4 regions of the Streptosporangium sp. LJ11 genome follow, and region 1 is predicted to be linked to each of the others. Evidence: riboswitches for the same ligand, from Rfam matches in the RefSeq annotation. Region 1 holds a riboswitch; each other region holds the start of a gene.
The links. Region 1 has a riboswitch for cyclic di-AMP ahead of ACTOQ3_RS01155 (hypothetical protein). Riboswitches for the same ligand answer to the same signal wherever they lie in the genome.
Positions count from the first base shown of each region.

Region 2: another riboswitch for cyclic di-AMP. It lies ahead of ACTOQ3_RS18280 (C40 family peptidase); the one in region 1 lies ahead of ACTOQ3_RS01155 (hypothetical protein).
Region 3: another riboswitch for cyclic di-AMP. It lies ahead of ACTOQ3_RS28650 (CHAP domain-containing protein); the one in region 1 lies ahead of ACTOQ3_RS01155 (hypothetical protein).
Region 4: another riboswitch for cyclic di-AMP. It lies ahead of ACTOQ3_RS02890 (C40 family peptidase); the one in region 1 lies ahead of ACTOQ3_RS01155 (hypothetical protein).

Region 1 is NZ_JBPXMB010000001.1:237,396-241,597, forward strand. Features, by position in the region: gene ACTOQ3_RS01145 (roadblock/LC7 domain-containing protein) at 1-261, shown strand, start outside; gene ACTOQ3_RS01150 (hypothetical protein) at 274-645, shown strand; gene ACTOQ3_RS01155 (hypothetical protein) at 783-1,610, opposite strand; cyclic di-AMP (ydaO/yuaA leader) riboswitch at 1,878-2,028, opposite strand; gene ACTOQ3_RS01160 (DUF4253 domain-containing protein) at 2,394-3,266, opposite strand; gene ACTOQ3_RS01165 (IclR family transcriptional regulator) at 3,528-4,202, shown strand, end outside.
Region 2 is NZ_JBPXMB010000011.1:199,139-203,340, forward strand. Features, by position in the region: gene serA (phosphoglycerate dehydrogenase) at 1-1,274, shown strand, start outside; gene ACTOQ3_RS18280 (C40 family peptidase) at 1,774-2,382, opposite strand; cyclic di-AMP (ydaO/yuaA leader) riboswitch at 2,370-2,602, opposite strand; gene ACTOQ3_RS18285 (3-isopropylmalate dehydrogenase) at 2,743-3,789, shown strand; gene ACTOQ3_RS18290 (branched-chain amino acid aminotransferase) at 3,963-4,202, shown strand, end outside.
Region 3 is NZ_JBPXMB010000021.1:61,098-65,299, forward strand. Features, by position in the region: gene ACTOQ3_RS28640 (oxidoreductase) at 1-699, shown strand, start outside; gene ACTOQ3_RS28645 (TetR/AcrR family transcriptional regulator) at 715-1,293, shown strand; cyclic di-AMP (ydaO/yuaA leader) riboswitch at 2,003-2,141, shown strand; gene ACTOQ3_RS28650 (CHAP domain-containing protein) at 2,160-2,855, shown strand; gene ACTOQ3_RS28655 (ABC transporter substrate-binding protein) at 3,258-4,202, shown strand, end outside.
Region 4 is NZ_JBPXMB010000002.1:66,773-70,974, forward strand. Features, by position in the region: gene ACTOQ3_RS02880 (NlpC/P60 family protein) at 1-598, shown strand, start outside; gene ACTOQ3_RS02885 (class I SAM-dependent methyltransferase) at 699-1,397, shown strand; cyclic di-AMP (ydaO/yuaA leader) riboswitch at 1,727-1,886, shown strand; gene ACTOQ3_RS02890 (C40 family peptidase) at 2,020-2,541, shown strand; gene ACTOQ3_RS02895 (hypothetical protein) at 2,772-3,620, shown strand; gene ACTOQ3_RS02900 (M48 family metallopeptidase) at 3,617-4,202, shown strand, end outside.

The DNA of each region.
Region 1 (4,202 bases):
GACACCGAGCAGACCGGGGCGCTCTCCTCCGCGGTGCTGGCCCTCAGCCGCCGGATGACGAGCATGGCCGGCAAGGGCACCTTCGAGGAGACGTTGATCTCCGGCACCAACGGCTACGCGGCGTTCTACGCCGCCGGACCCAAGATCGTCCTCACAGTCCTGGCGCGCCCGGGGACCAACCTCGGGCTGCTCCGGCTGGAGGGCCGCAAGACGGCGGCCAGACTGGCCGCCGCCGGTTCGCGCACATCGATACCCCAGTGATCGGAGACAGCAATGGGCAACATGGACATCTCGCTCAAGGAGATGATGGCGATCGACGGTGCCGTCGGCGCGGTCGTCGTCGACTACAACAGCGGGATGGCGCTGGGCGCGCTCGGCGGGTCCAAGGACCTCGACCTCCAGATCGCGGCCGCGGGTAACACCGAGGTCGTCAAGGCCAAGATGCGGACCATGGAGTCGCTCGGCCTCAAGGACGGCATCGAGGACATCCTCATCACGCTCGGCACGCAGTACCACGTGATCCGCCCGATCGCCGGCCGGAGCGGCAAAGGGCTGTTCCTCTACCTGGCTCTCGACCGGAACCGGGCCAACCTCGCGCTCGCGCGGCACACCCTGCGCGGCATCGAGGAGAAGCTCGAAGTCTGATCCTCCGGTGCGGTCCGCGCCCCGGGAGGCACGGACCGCACCGGAGTCCTCTCAGCGTCCTCCCGGAGTCCTCCCGGAGCCCTCCCGGAGCCCTTTCGGAGCGTTCCCGGAGGACTCCGGAGGGCGGCGGCTCCGGCTCAGCCCTTCCCCGCGCCGATCTCGGCGGCGCGGGCACCGGCGACGGCCACGCCGGCCGGGGCGTGCCAGGAGGCGGACTCGACCATGACCTTGGGCTTGCCGGTCCACGGCCGCACCGCGGCGCTCACCGGCTGGGTCTGCACGCCTATCCCCAGTTCCTGGGCCTTGGCGAAGACGACCGTCGGAGGCTTGGCCGGGCTGGTGTCCCTGCGGCTCCAGGCACCGGTGGAGAACGCGACGGGGTGGTTCTTTATCCCCGTACCGTCACCCCACTTGGTGACCACGTACTTGATGTCGATGTGGCCCATCCCGCCGTTGCCGTCCACGCCGAGCGTGCTGGCGTTGAACGTTCCACCGGTCAGGTCGGCGAAGGTCTTGGCGTCGATGTCGATCATGATGCCCTGGTTCGAGGGGGAACCGGGGCCGCGGTCGCCGACGAAGAACTTGGCCTTCTTGCCCTTGTAGATGAGGTAACCCTCGGTGAGCAGGGGCCAGCTCGGGCTGGCGATCATGCCCTTCTGCATCGGCCGGCCGCTGGCGGGCAGACCGGTGTCACCGGCCCGGCCGGAGGAGTCGTCCCAGAAGTAGGAGGCCGTGGTCGCGCCCTGGAGGAGGACGGACTCGGCGCTGGCCTTCGCCACCCCGACCTCGGGGTCGGCGGTGGCGGCGAAACAGGTGGATGCGGGCAGCGCCACCGCGACACCGGTGGCGGCGAGGACGCTCGCGCCGACCAGAGCGGCGGCGGCGAGGCGGCTTCCGCGGGGCTTGTTCTTCTGCCAGGTGAACTTGCTCAGGCCGTTCTTGTGCAAACCAAGGAAGGGGCGCATGGAGAAAAGGCTCTTTCGCGAGGGAACGGGGCAGCCACGTGCGACACACCGAAGGGGTGCACTGGCGGGGACGCGCTCGTCGGAAAAGGGGGCGTAGCCGGAATCTCAGGCAATCGCTACGCGGAGCACGATCTGGAAGGTGCCGCGATCAGGCGCGGCGAGAAGGTCCGGGGGGAACGGGGGATGTCGGCGGAAGGGGGGAAAAGTTCAGGTGGTCGGCACGGACAAGGGCTGCACCGACGTGGTAACGCGGTGATCCATGAGGGGATCTCCTCTCCATCTCGTCTACCGGGTTAGCTGACGGGTTCGGGCGGTGGAGTTGCCCTACCGCCGCGTGGTCGCGGCGGATTCACCCCGGAAAAGTGGTTCCCCGGCTCCGGGGCCCCTGCGGGCCCTCGGGATTCGACGTCGGCCGGCCGCTCCCTCTTGTGAAGGGCAGGTCGCCTACCGATGACTGTGGACACTACCCACCAAAACCGGACAAAGCAAAGCAAACACCATGAAAACCCCAGAAGATCTACCTACAAGGTTCAAGGAAGCCTCATCGATCGCCCCGTCAGGCCAACACCCGTCCTACCAGCACGGATGTCTCCCCCATCTCGGTGTCCAGCCCCGAAACCCCGTCCCGGGCCCCGTTCCAGGGCCCCGCGCCCGGAGATCCACGCGGCGGAACGCCGCCTCGCGAGCCCTCCCCAGGCCGGCCGATCCCTTTCCGTAAAGGTTCACTCAAGGGGAGCCCGCCCCGCGGGTCGTCCCCGGCCGACCGGTCCCGCCCGGCCCCGCTCAGTCCCACCAGAACGACCAGGCGTTCCTGCCCTTGATCTGCTCGGCGTAGTCGATGAGGTTCCCCGCCCCCTGGATGATGCTGTCGGGACAGAACGTCCAGTGCTCCGCGGCGACGTGCAGGGCGTGCTCGGAGGTGGTCGGGGGCGCGGCGACGCTGAGGTCGAGGGTGTTGAAACCCATGCCGACCACCCGCACCCCGAACCTGTCCTCCCAGCTGCGCACGACGGCCGCGAGCGGGACCATCCACTCGTTGTGGTTGAGGGCGCCCTGCCAGCCCATGACGGCGAGGGCGTCGGCCCCGCGCTCGACCGCGACGAGCCCGAGCGGGGTCCTGCGCTCGGCCACCAGCCCGGCGTACCAGTCGGCGACCACGCCGGGGTCTGCGGCGAGCCTGCCCGGGGGGGCCGGGCCGGGGCACTCGGGTCCGAAGGGCTCGAGCAGTTCGAGCTGGTCGAGGTTGGCCTTGGCGATCCAGTCGGACCACACCTCGGCCATGAACGCGGCGGCGTGGTAGTTGTCGATCTGACCGGCCGTGTCCGGGGCGATCTGGCCGGCCGACCAGGGCTGGACGGAGTCCTCCAGCAGCACCGGCCACAGGCCCGACCGCTCGTGCTGGGCCCTCAGCCGCGCCCAGTACTCGCCGGAGACCGCCACCTCGCTGAGCCAGAACGCCGGACGGCGACGGACGGCGAGCTGGGCGTAACCGGGGTCGGGCCACACCACGTCCCCCGGCGGCAGCTCCACCGAGAGCCTCCTGCCCCTGCCCCCGCCGGTCCCGTCGCCGCCCTCGCTCCCGTCGGCTCCGTCGGCTCCATCGGCGAACAGCTGGCCCAGAACTGGCGGAAGTCGCTCACTCTCACAATCGCTCATCTCTACCGATCCGATCCTGACCACGGACCAATTTTGGCCTGTCAACCATCCCGAGGGACAGTTCTGCCCTGGTCCAGGCAAAAATTATCGGTAGTGGGGAGAAACGGAACCGGGTGGGTGCCCGTCCTCCACCGTCCGTCCGGCCGGCCAGGCGCGGTTTGTTGTGCAGTGCAGAACGTTGTGCTGCAAAGTGGCCGCAGGGCGGGGTACTCGCCTACCTTGACCAGGTATTCGATTGCCGGATCACATTGGGAAGCCGCGATGAGTGAGCCCGCTCCGGAACGCAACCGGTCGGCCTCGCTCCGACGCGCCCTCGCCGTCCTCGCGCACGTACGCGACCACGCGGGTGCGGGCCACGGCCTGTCGCTCACCCGGCTCGCCGAGGCGCTCGACCTGTCCAAGAGCACGGTGCTCCGGTTGACCGCCCCGCTCATCGAGGCCAGGCTCCTGGAGCGCGACCGCAGGAGCGGCGCATACCGGCTGGGCAGCGGCGCCCTGCACCTCGGGCAGGCCTACCTGTCCACCCTCGACCTGCGGACGGTGGCCGCCGAGGAGTCGCACCGCCTGATGGCGGAGACCAGGGAGACCGTCCACCTCGTGGTCTACGATCCGCCCGACGTGGTCTACATCGACAAGGTCGAGAACGAGACCAACGTGCGCATGGCCTCGCGCATCGGCAGCCGCAACCCCGTCTACCGCACCGCCGTGGGCAAGGCGATCCTCGCCTGGCAGCCGGAGGAGGCCGTCGAGGAGATCGTGGCCGCCGGGATGCCGCACGTCACCCGGTACACCATCACCGACGCCGCGCGCCTGCGCGCCGAGCTGGGCCGGATCCGGCAGCGGGGCTACTCGGTCGACGACCGCGAGAACGAGCCCGAGGTGCGCTGCGTCGCGGCGCCGATCTTCAACCACAACGACGTCGCCACCTCGGCGATC
Region 2 (4,202 bases), on a different contig from region 1:
CCGTCGCCCTCATTCTCGCCTCCGCCCGCAACGTCGCCCAGGCGCACTCCGCGCTCAAGGGCGGCGAGTGGAAGCGCTCGAAGTACACCGGCGTGGAGCTCGACGAGAAGGTCGTCGCGATCCTCGGCCTCGGCAAGATCGGCCAGCTGGTCGCGCAGCGCCTCCAGCCGTTCGGCGTCGAGCTGATCGCCTACGACCCCTACCTGCAGCCGGCCCGCGCCGCGCAGATGGGCGTCCGGCTGGTCTCGCTGGAGGAGGCGCTGAGTGAGGCCGACTTCATCACCGTGCACCTGCCCAAGTCCAAGGAGACCATCGGTCTCATCGGTGACAGGGAGCTCCACACGGTCAAGCCGAACGTCCGCCTCATCAACGTCGCCCGCGGCGGCATCATCGACGAGAACGCCCTCTACTCCGCGATCAAGGAAGGTCGCGTCGCCGGCGCCGGCATCGACGTGTTCCCGAAGGAGCCGGTCACCGACAGCCCGCTCTTCGAGCTCGACCAGGTCGTCGTCACCCCGCACCTGGGCGCCTCCACCCACGAGGCCCAGGAGAAGGCCGGCACCCAGGTCGCGCGCAGCGTGAAGCTCGCGCTCGCCGGGGAGTTCGTGCCGGACGCGGTCAACGTCCAGGGCGGCGCCGTCGCCGAGGACGTCAAGCCGGGCCTGCCGCTGGCCGAGAAGCTCGGCCGGGTGTTCACCGCCCTCGCGGGCGAGGTCGCCACCAAGCTCGACGTCGAGGTGCGCGGTGAGATCGCCTCCCACGACGTCCGGGTACTGGAGCTGGCCGCGCTCAAGGGCGTCTTCACCGACGTGGTCGAGGACTTGGTCACCTACGTCAACGCCCCCCTGCTGGCCAAGGACCGCGGCGTGTCGGTCGAGCTGATCACCAGCTCCGACAGCCCCGACTGGCGCAACGTCGTGACGGTCCGGGGCGTCCTCGCCGACGGCCGCGCGGTCTCGGTCTCCGGCACCCTGGCCGGGCCGAGGCAGATCACGAAGATCGTCGAGGTCAACGGCTACCAGATGGAGATCGAGCCGACCGACCACCTGTCGTTCTTCACCTACACCGACCGCCCCGGCATCGTCGGCGTGGTCGGCCGCATTCTCGGCGACCACTCGATCAACATCGCCTCGATGCAGGTGGCCCGTGACGCCAAGGGCGGCAAGGCGCTCATCGCGCTCACCGTCGACACCGCCATCCCGGCCGAGGTGATCGACCAGATTGGTTCGGAGATCGGCGCCGACAGCGGCCGCTCGGTCGACCTGGCCGACTAGCCGTACCGCCGACGTGGCCGCCGCCCCGGGGACCGGGGCGGCGGCCACGTCTCGTCTCAGCATGTGAGAAGTGCGTACGCCGGGCGAGACGGTTTTCCCGCGGACGGGTAACCTGGAGTCAAATGCGCCAGGTTCTCGTAATTCCTACCTGCCGCGGCGAGGCCTGACAGGGGCAGGCCGGCGACTCGCCGCGGTGTCGTGGCGCATGCCGGCCCCAAGCCCCCGCCGCCGGTCCGTGATCCGGACCCGCGACATCAGGCCTGGTCGGAGTCCCGACCGGAGTCTCGACCACCTTCCTTGCCGGCATGCGACCGAGACGAGATTCGCCATGTACGACATGTATCCCTGGAACCGTCCCGAGGAGACCGAGGACGAGGCCATCGACGCGCTCCAGACCGCTCTGGACCGCAGGGACAACGGCGGTGCTCCCACCCGCTGAACCCGTTCTCTCCACCGCCGGGGTCTCCACGGCCTCCCAGCGGTGATCCGCCGGCGTGTCTCATCCGTCGGTCACGGCTTCGGTCGCGAGCTCGACCCGCTTGGCCAGCTGAACCCCCTGCGGGTCGGGACGCACCGCGCCGACGAAGGATTCGCGACGCCAGGAGTCGAGTTTCTCCTCCTTGACCACGTCGCCGGTCCGCGGGGCGTGAACCATGTAGCCGGGCTTTGTGATCATGCCGACGTGGCCGAGGCCACTGAAGAAGGCCAGGTCACCGGGCTTGAGATTCTCCCAGGTGATCTTTTTGGAGAAGGCGGCGTACTGGTCGTTGGTGACGCGGGGGAGCTTGATCCCGGCTGCGCCGTAGGCGCGGAGCACCAGGCCGGAGCAGTCGAAGCCGCCGTTGCCGGTGCCGCCCCAGACGTAGGGCGTTCCGCGCTTGGACATGGCCCACTTCACGGCTTTCTGCCAGGCGGGCTTGACGGCCGTGGCCTTCAGCGCGTCCTTCAGCGCGGGGGTGTTGAGCGCGGCGGGCCCGGGGGCGGGGGGCGGTGATGCGGCCAGGGCGGCGGTCGAGGTCGCGCACACCGCGGCGCCGGCGACGATCATGGAGGCGGAGATGGACAGGACACGGGGGAGAACTGTGCCGGACAGGGTGATTCCTTCCATAAGGCCGGCCGGGTGAGCTGTCGGGCTCGGGCGTGGAGGCCGCCCTACGGCGCGAGAACGCGCTGATTCGCCCCAAGGAATCCACCTGATGACGGCCGGGAACGCGCTCCGGGGGAGGAGCGGGGTGCCCGGGGTCCGGTAGATCCCGTAAAGAGTGGTTCCCCGGCTCCGTGCGGGCCCGGTAAGGGGATGGCCCGTACGGATTAGGCATTGACGTGAATGGGAGGACCATAACGAAACCTCTCGAAACGGTCAATACCAAGCAAAGATGGACAAAACGATCAGAGGCCTCGTCGGGCGGATGTGTCCGGAGGATGAGACCGGTGTTCGATCACCGAGACGGACCGGTAAGGTGCCTGCATGGATTCGCGTAACATTCGCCTGGCGGTCATCCCCGGGGACGGAATCGGAGTCGAGGTCGTCACCGAGGGGCTGAAGGTCCTCGAAGCGGTCGGCACGAAGGTGGAGACCACCACCTACGACCTCGGTGCCAAGCGCTACCACGAGACCGGCGAGACCCTGCCCGATCCGGTCCTCGACGAACTGCGCGGATACGACGCGATCCTGCTCGGCGCGGTCGGCGACCCCAGCGTGCCCCCGGGCGTCCTGGAGCGCGACCTGCTGCTCAAGCTCCGCTTCCAGCTCGACCACTACGTGAACCTCCGCCCGGTCAAGCTCTTCCCCGGCGTCGAGACGCCGCTGGGCAAGGCCCGTCCCGAGGACATCGACATGGTCGTCGTCCGCGAGGGCACCGAGGGCCCGTACGCCGGTGCGGGCGGCGTCATGCGCCGGGGCACGCCGCACGAGATCGCCACCCAGGAGTCGCTGAACACCGCCCACGGCGTCGAGCGCGTCGTGCGCTACGCCTTCGACAAGGCGCTGGGCCGCCCCCGCAGGAAGCTGACGCTGGTCCACAAGACCAACGTGCTCACCTACGCCGGCGACCTCTGGGCCCGCACCTTCGACCGTGTCGGCCTGGAGTATCCCGACGTCCAGACCGACTACTGTCACGTCGACGCGGCCTCGATGTTCTTCGTCAGCCAGCCGGAGCGCTTCGACGTGATCGTCACCGACAACCTCTTCGGCGACATCCTCACCGACATCGGCGCGGCGATCGCCGGTGGCATCGGCCTGGCGGCCAGCGGCAACGTCAACCCCGACCGCACCGCGCCGAGCATGTTCGAGCCGGTCCACGGCAGCGCCCCCGACATCGCGGGCCAGGGCAAGGCCGACCCGACCGCCACGATCCTGTCGGTCGCCATGCTCCTCGACCACCTGGGCATGGCCGCCGAGGCCGCCAGGGTCGAGCGGGCCGTCGCCGACGACCTGGCCGAGCGGCCGGCCGGCCGGGCCGGCCGGACCACCCACGAGATCGGCGACGACATCACCGCCCGAGTAGCCGGCTGAGGAAGCCGCCCTCCTCGACCCCGACGCGCCTGGCGGCTCACCCGAGCCGCCAGGTGCGTTTTTGTTTCTCCAGCACTGCCGGTTTTCGGCATAGATGGAGTAGTTTCCCGTTACCCGGTCCGACGCAGAATGGACCCAAGGGTAAGCCAGACACCAAGAGAAGGATCCGTGCGATGACCACCGCTCAGAAGCTCAGCTTCGACGTGCAGCTCTCCGACCACGCTCGCACCGCGGCAGAGCGCGAGCAGGTACTGGCGAGCCCGGGGTTCGGTCAGGTCTTCACCGACCACATGATCTCGATCGACTACACCGAGGGACGGGGCTGGCACGACGCCAGGCTCATGCCGTACGGCCCGCTCACCCTCGACCCCGCGACGTCGGTCTTCCACTACGCGCAGGAGCTTTTCGAGGGG
Region 3 (4,202 bases), on a different contig from region 1:
GGGGCGGCGGCCGAGGTGAGGACACTCGACCTGGCCGACCTCGGCTCGGTGCGCGCGTTCGCCGAGACGGTCGACGGGCCGCTCGACCTGCTGGTCAACAACGCCGGGGTGGGTCCGATGCCCCGGCGGACCACCGCCGACGGTTTCGAGACCCAGTTCGGCGTCAACCACCTGGGGCACTTCGCGCTGACCGGGCTGCTCATGCCACGCCTGCTGGCCGCCCCCGCCGCCCGGGTGGTCACGGTCTCCAGCGACGCCCACTCCGTCGGCGCGATCGACTTCGACGACCTGGCTCTCGAGCGCCGGTACGGCAGGTTCTCCGCCTACGGCCGTTCCAAGCTGGCCAACCTGCTGTTCGCCCTGGAGCTGCAGCGCCGCGCCGACGCCTCGGGGGCCGCCCTGCTGAGCCTGGCGACCCACCCGGGCATGACGGCCACCGGCATCATGAAGCTGGGTGCCCTCACCCGCCCCCTCAGCGCCCTGATGCGCCTGGCGCTGCAGCCGCCCGCCAGGGGCGCCCTGCCGTCCCTGTACGCGGCGACCTCTCCCGAGGCGAGGGGCGGGCAGTACGTCGGGCCGGGGCCGAAGGTGCTGCGCCCCTCGCCGAAGGCGCTGGACGCGGTGGTGGCGGCCAGGCTCTGGGAGAGGTCGGAGGAGCTGACCGGCGTACGCTTCTGGGAGATCAGGCAGCACTCGTGAACCATCGGAGGCACCTTGCGTCTCGATCCCGCGCGGGAACGGGCGATCCTCGACGCGACTCTGGACCTGCTGTCCGAGGTCGGATACGACCGGATGTCCGTCGACCAGATCGCCAGGCGGGCCAGCGCCAGCAAGGCCACGATCTACCGTCGCTGGCAGGACAAGGAGGCGCTGGTCGTGGACCTGATCTGCAACCACCTTGAGATCGAGGTCGCGCCGCCGCCCGACACCGGGACGATGCGCGGGGATCTGATCGAGGTCGTGGACGGGTTCTGCCGGATCCTGGAGCGGAAGCACGCGATGATCTTCGGCCTGTTCCCCGCGCTCCTCACCTCCCCCGACCTGGCCGCCGCCCTGCGCGACAACGTGCCCCGTGCCGACATCACGGGCACCACCCCGCTGCTCGACCGCGCCAGGGAGCGCGGCGAGCTCCCGGGGCCGGTGGACGCGGTCGAGCTCAGGAAGGTCACCGAGGCGCTGGTGTGGTACCGGCTGTTCTTCACCGGAAAGCCGCTGGACCGGGAGTTCGTCGAGGAGACGGTCGACCGCTTCCTGCTTCCGCTGTTTCGCGCGTGGTCCGGCTCGGCGACCTGACCCCGGCGGGCGGCCCGCACCTCCCGGGAACGCGCTCCCCCGTCCCGCACGCCTTTACCTCCGCGGACGGCGAGGCCTCCTGGAAAGCGTGTTCCTTTACCTCTTATCTTTACCTTCGCGGGCGTCGGGCCCCTCCGAGCGCACGTTTCTTTACCCTTCGGGCGGCCAGGCCCGCCGACGGCCGGATCGCACCCATGCCCCATCGCTCTGAGCTGCGGAAACCTCGTCAGGCGCGGGTCGCGGACCTCTGGCTCCCGCGCGCCCTCTCCTGACCTTCCATGGGAGAACCCCTACCATCCGAATACTTTTTACTATCGAATGCCTGTTCGGAAACATAAGGACACGCCACCTTGGACCAGGGGGTTCGCCCGCACGTCATAGCACCCCCCGTCCGACGGCTCGCAGGCGGGTCCGGAAAACCGGGATCGCCGTGGGGGCAGGGGATCCCGGCCTCGGCGGGGCGTTCCCCCAGCCGCCGGAAGGAGACGCGGCCGGCGCGGCCTCACCCCGCTCCCGGGCCGGGCGGCACCCCGCAACACCGATCCGATTCGGACGTATTCCCAAGTCAGGGCAATATGTCCTACTTGTAATCGTCTGTCCGTCTGGCGTACCTTCGTCCTATTCATGGCGATTGCCTAGATCTATCCAGGTCTATGCATTGCCGTCACATTGCCCGACCGTGTCCCACCTGACGGAGACCTTCCGCCGGTGAGCACGGCCGCCGAATCCGCGAGGTCTGCGGAACCGGGGAACCACGTTCCTGGGGTGAATCAGCGCACCTGTGCGCCGTAGGGCACTTCCCAGCCCGAACCCGTCAGCTAACCCGGTAGGCGGAATGGAAGCGAAGCAAGGAGTCGAACCCCCGTATGGCTAAGCATCGCCTCATCTCCACCCCCCGCGCGGCATGCGCCGTCCTGGGCGCCTGTATCGCCCTGACGACCGGCACCACCGGCGTCGCCCTGGCCGACGGCCACGGCGTCGTGAACGCTCCGCCCGTCGACACCAAGGCGCAGACGTCCAAGGCCGCCAAAACCCCGCTCCAGACCGTGGCCGAGAGACTTCCCAAGGTCTCCGCGGCGAAGGTCCTGGACATCGCCTCCAAGCAGATCGGCATCCGCGAGAACGCCGAGGGCGGCGGGACCAAGTTCCACTCCTGGTACATGTCGAGCCCTCGCGCCAAGGAGACCCTCGCCCGCGACGGCGGCAACACCGTGTACGACTACGCCAACGCCCCCTGGTGCGCGATGTTCGTCTCCTGGGTCGGCGAGATGGCCGGCATCCGCCCCACGATGGGCTGGGACGCCTACACCGTAGCCCACGCCAAGTGGTTCAAGGACAACGGGCACTGGGGCACCATCCCCACCCCCGGCGCCGTCGTCTACTTCGACTGGGCCGGCGGCAAGAGCATCGACGGCATCGACCACGTCGGCTTCGTGAAGAAGGACAACGGGGACGGCACGATCACCACGATCGAGGGCAACACCGGCAACGGCGACGTCGAACAGCGCGTCCGGCCCGTCTCCCAGATCGTCGGCTACGGATACCCCGTCTACTCCGACTGACCCCGCGCCCGCCGCCCGCGCCCGCCTCCCCCGGCGGCGCGGGCGTCCCGGCCCCCCGCCGGTGAACGGCCGCCCGGTCCACCCGCCCCCGGGAGCGTTCCGCGTCCCCCACCCCGCACGGACACGAAATGCCCCGACTGTATGCCCGTGAGATGGGAGCGCTCCCAATCACCCTGATGAGGTGTTTGTGCATATTCGATGCCGATAGTCCTGCCTAAAACGACCGGATGTAACGGTTGAGTTTCGGCATATTGACGTCTCGGTTGCCTATCGTCCACTCTTCGTGGGAGCGCTCCCAAAGCACATTGAGGAACGACCTCGTCGCGAGGACCGCGTTTGTCGGGGACCGGCCCGCGATGTCGCCTCCCAATGATTCGGGCGACCACCTGAGAGGGGTCCGTAATGTTGAACAACAAGCGGCACGGCAAGCTGGCCGCCGTCGCGGTCATGGCGGCCACCGCCCTGGCCATCACTTCGTGCAGTTCCAGCGAGCCGTCCGCGCCCGCCGCGGGCACCGGTTCCGCCGCCGCTCCGGCCGAGCCGGTGACCATCACCGTGCACACCTTCGGCGGCGGCGAGAACTTCGGCTACGACAAGGCCGTGGAGACGTGGAACGCGGCGCACCCGAACATCCAGGTCAAGTACCAGAACCTGACCGACCGGTTCGAGGACGTCTACCTCCCGCAGCTGCTCCAGCGCCTGCAGGCGGGCAGCGGCGCCGCCGACATCATCGCCCTGGACGAGGGCGCGATGGGTCTCATGAAGGCCCGCCCGCAGTTCTTCACCGACCTGGCCGAGTACGGGCTGGACAGCCGCAAGGCCGACTTCCCCGCAGCGAAGTGGGACAACGGCATCAACGCCGACAACAAGCTCTTCGCCCTGGGCACGGACATCGGCGGCATGACCATGTGCTACCGCAAGGACCTGTTCGAGAAGGCGGGCCTGCCCACCGACCGCGAGGAGGTCGGCAAGCTCTGGCCGGACTGGAACGCCTTCAAGGCGATCGGCGAGAAGTTCAAGGCCGCCAACCCCGGCAAGACCGACCCCAAGTTCCTCGACGGCCCCAACACGCTCTACAACGTGATCCTGTCGCAGGAGGCGCCGAAGAACGGCAACGTCGCCTACTTCGACAAGAACAACCAGCTCATCATCGAGACCAACCCGGCCATCAAGACCTCCTTCGACACGGTGAAGAGCTTCAGCGAGGCGGGCCTGACCGCCAAGCTCGCCTCGTTCACCCCGCCGTGGAACGCCGCGATCAAGAAGGGCGCCTTCGCGACCATGGGCTGCCCGGCCTGGATGCTCGGCGTGGTCTCCGGCGCGGCCGGTGACAGCAACAAGGGCAAG
Region 4 (4,202 bases), on a different contig from region 1:
GATGTCCACCTCCCGCGCCCAGTCCCTGAACGCCTTCGACGAGGCCACCAAGGCGCTGCGGACCAGCCGGGACCAGGCGAAAAAGGCGCTGGCCGAGGCCGACGAGACGCGTGACGAGCTGGCCAGGGAGAAGGCCAGGGCCGACAAGATGGTCAAGGCCCAGACGAAGATCCTGCGCGAGCTCAACGCCTTCAGGACGGGCAACCCCGAGAGCGCCGGGATCCAGTACAACGGCTCCGCCTCGGGCAACGCCCGCGCCGCCCTGCAGTTCGCCTTCGCCCAGGTCGGCAAGCCCTACCGGTACGGTGGCACGGGCCCCGGCGGCTGGGACTGCTCCGGCCTGGTCCAGGGCGCCTGGCGCAGCGGGGGGGTCAGCCTCCCCCGCACGACCTGGGAGCAGTGGAGCTGGGGCGCGAGCCGCAAGGTCTCGCTGAGCGAGCTCCAGCCGGGCGACCTCATCTTCAGCGAGGGTCTCGGCCATGTCAGCATGTACGCGGGCAACGGCCAGATCGTGCACGCCCCGCAGACCGGCGACGTCGTCAAGGTCGTCCCGCTGTCCGCCTACGGCCGCCGCATCGTCGGAGCCGTCCGCCCCTGACCGCGCTCCCGCCGGGGAGGTCCCGGCCCCGCCTCGCGCGTGACGGGGTGCCGGAAAAAACCGGATGTGCCGGACACGGCGGTACTGCCAGCATCGGGACATGATCAAGCCGTGGATGCCCGACGAGCTCGCGTACGCCGGTCCCGAGCACCTCGACGCCGCGTTCGTCGCCGGGTTCGACCGCAAGCAGGGCAGGCCCGACCCCGGGGAGGACCTCGCCGTGCTCGCGGGGCACGGCGTGGGGGAGGCGGCGACGGTCGTGGAGTTCGGCGCGGGGACGGGGCAGTTCGCCCTCGCCGCGGCGCGGCGGTTCCGGCGGGTGGTGGCGGTGGACGTCTCCCCGGCGATGCACGACTTCCTCGGCGCCCGCGCCGCCGAGGAGGGGCTCTCCGGCCTTGAGCGCGTGCGTGCGGGCTTCCTGTCCTACGAGCACGCGGGGCCGCCCGCCGACGCGGTCTACACCCGCCACGCGCTCCACCAGCTCCCCGACTTCTGGAAGGCCGTCGCGCTCGACCGCGTCGCGCGGATCGTACGGCCCGGGGGCGTCCTGCGCCTGCGGGACCTGATCTTCGACTTCCGGCCGGCCGACGCCGACGCCGTGCTCGGCCGCTGGCTCGACGGCGCGGCGGGCGATCCCGCGCTGGGCTACACCCGCGACGACTACGCCGAGCATCTGCGCACCGAGTACAGCACCTTCAGGTGGCTGCTCGAACCGATGCTCGACGCCGCCGGATTCGAGATCGTCGAGGCGGGCTTCCGGGAGTCGATGTACGGCGCCTACACGTGCGTCAGGCGCTGAGGTCACCCGGCCGGATCGTCCGGGACCGCTCCACCGGCGGTGAGTGTGATGAAGATTACATAAATCGTGATTTGTCGGACTAGAGAGAAGGGTGTGACGAGAGTCATATCTCAATAGCATAAATAGCCATTAAGCAGGGGTAACAGGAAGATCAAGAGGGGTAGTAGATCTTCCAATTTGGCGAATGCTTTGCCGAAAGTTGGAGATCGGGGTAACTTCTGGCGTCGCGACGTGCAAGCCACGCCGTCGCGGTGAATGTCGGTCTTCGGGCCGGTGTCCCTATAGAAATCCAACCGGCCGCCGCGCCCCCACCCGGGGGCAGGGCTCGTCGCGGCGGCCCGCCGAATCTATGCAGCCAGGAGGCATGGAACCGGGGACCCAAAAGGCCCGATACAGCGTGGCCAGGGGTGAATCGGCGCGTTTGTGCCGTAGGGCATCTTCCAAGCCCGAATCCGTCAGCTAACCCGGTAGGCATCAGTGGAAGTCCCAAGGAGAAATCCTGTCTACCACCCCGTACAACCCTCGTCTGTCGCGCCTTTTCCGCCTTTCCCTCGGCGGCATCGCCCTCACCCTGACCGCCTCAGCCGGAGCGGTCACCCTGGGGTCCACGGCGGCGCAGGCGGTGGACGGCCCCTCCGAGATACTGGTCAACAGCGTGGCCGGTGTCTCCGAGAAGGCCGAGAGCACCAAGAAGACCGCCTCTCAGACCGGGACCAAGGCCAAGGCCGAAACCAAGGCCACGGTCAAGGCCAAGGCCAGGAAGAGCAGGGCGGCACTGCAGAAGGTCCGGGCCGGCAAGGCGGTCTCGGCGGCCAAGAGGCAGATCGGCGATCCGTACCGGTGGGGAGCCTCCGGTCCCGGAGCGTTCGACTGCTCGGGGCTCGTCCGGTACGCCTGGCGGAAGGCGGGCGTGTCCCTTCCCAGGATCACGCACAGCCAGTACAGGTCGATCAGGAAAAAGGTCTCGTGGAGCAATTTGCGCCCCGGTGACCTGCTGTTCTTCAGTGGAAAGGGTCATGTCGGCATGTACGTCGGCAAGGGCAGGATGGTCCACTCGCCGAGCAGCGGCAAGACGGTCCGTGTCGTGAGGCTGGCGGGCTACTACAGGTCCTCCTTCGCCGGAGCGGTACGGCCCGGGGCCTGAGCCCCGCACGAAGCCCGGGTACGGAGCCCGGGTACGGAGCCCGGGTACGGAGCCCGGGTACGGAGCCCGGGACCCGCGCGTGAGCACGGAGCCCAGGTACGGAATCCGAGCCCGCGCCGGAGCACGCGCCCGAGCACATGCCCGAGCACGCGCCCGAGCACGGAAAAGCGGCCCCGGTCCTCCACCAGGAGGACCGGGGCCGCTCCATGCCGGTCGAGTACCATCGGCTCGTGTCCGTCCCGAAAGGGCGCCGCGCCGTGCTCGCCGGGATGCTGGCGCTGATGAGCGCCGGCCCGTTCGCCGGGACGGGACCTCTCCTGGCCGGAGCCGCACCCCTCCCGCGCGCCCCCCGCCCCCTCGTCCCGTACGCCTCCCGGAGCCCGCGCGACCCCCGAGACCTGTGGCGGGGCGCCGCGGTCACCGTCCGGGGCGAGCACTCCCTCGTGATCGGCCACGGCGTCCCGGCCGCCGTCCTGCGGGATCTGGCGGCCAGGGCCGACCGGGCCCGCGCGACGATCGCGGCGATCTGGGGGCCGGTCCCCGCGGTGGTCCTCTTCCCCGCCACCGACGCCGAGGCCGCGGCGCTCGCCGGGGCCGGGAGCACCCGCGGCCTGGCCGCGATGGCGACCGCGGACCGGGTGGTCGTCCTGCCGTCGGGGTACGCCCGGCTCACCGCGACCGGCAGGGACGTGGTGATCACCCACGAGCTCGCCCACGTGGCCACCGGCGCGACCCGCGGCGGCCGGGTGCCGATGTGGCTGTCGGAGGGCTTCGCCGACTACGCGGGCTACCGCGACGCCGGGATCGCGGTGCGTACGGCCGCCGCCGAACTGGCCGCCGAGGTGCGCTCGGGCGTCCTGCCCGCCAGGCTCCCCGGCCCGGCCGACTTCGCCCCCGGCGCGCCGAGGCTCGCGCAGGCCTACGAGGAGGCGTGGCTCGCCTGCCGGTTCGTCGCGGAGCGCTTCGGGGAGAAGGCCCTGGTGAGGCTCTACGGTAGCGATGTCGAGAGCACGCTCGGCCTGCCGGTGGACGAGTTCACCCGAGCCTGGCGCGACTACCTCAGGGAGGAACTCACGTGACGCTGAGCACGACGGACACGCCCGCGGGCGTGCGGTCGGCGGGGTGGGCGCTGGCCGCCCTGGGGGTGGTCACGCTGGCGGTCGTGGCGTTCATGACGCCCTGGAGGGCGCTGCCCGAGGGGGCCCCGGCCGTCGTTCCCGATCCGGCCCGCGACTTCACCGCCGAGCAGATCGCCAGGGCCGGGACGTTCGACGCGCTGGTCAGCCTTCCCGGCTATCTGTCGCTCGGCCTGACGCTGGTCGTGGCGGGGGTGCTGGTGGCCACCCCGCTGGGCGCGCGGCTCGCCGGCCGGCTGCCGGGGCCCTGGTGGCTGCGGGCGCTCCTCGGCGTGCTGGCGCTGTCGGTGGCCGTGGCGATCCTGCGCTGGCCCCTGGGGATGTGGTCGGAGAGCCACCTGCGCGACTTCGGGCTGTCCACCCAGGCCTGGCCGGCGTGGGCGGCCGACCGGGCCAAGAGCACCGGCATCGGCACCGCGCTGACCGCGATCATGGTGCTGGCGGTGATCGCCCTGGCGCGGCGCTACCGGCGCTGGTGGATCCCCGCGGCGGCCGGGGCCTTCGCCCTGACCGTGGTCGCCTCCT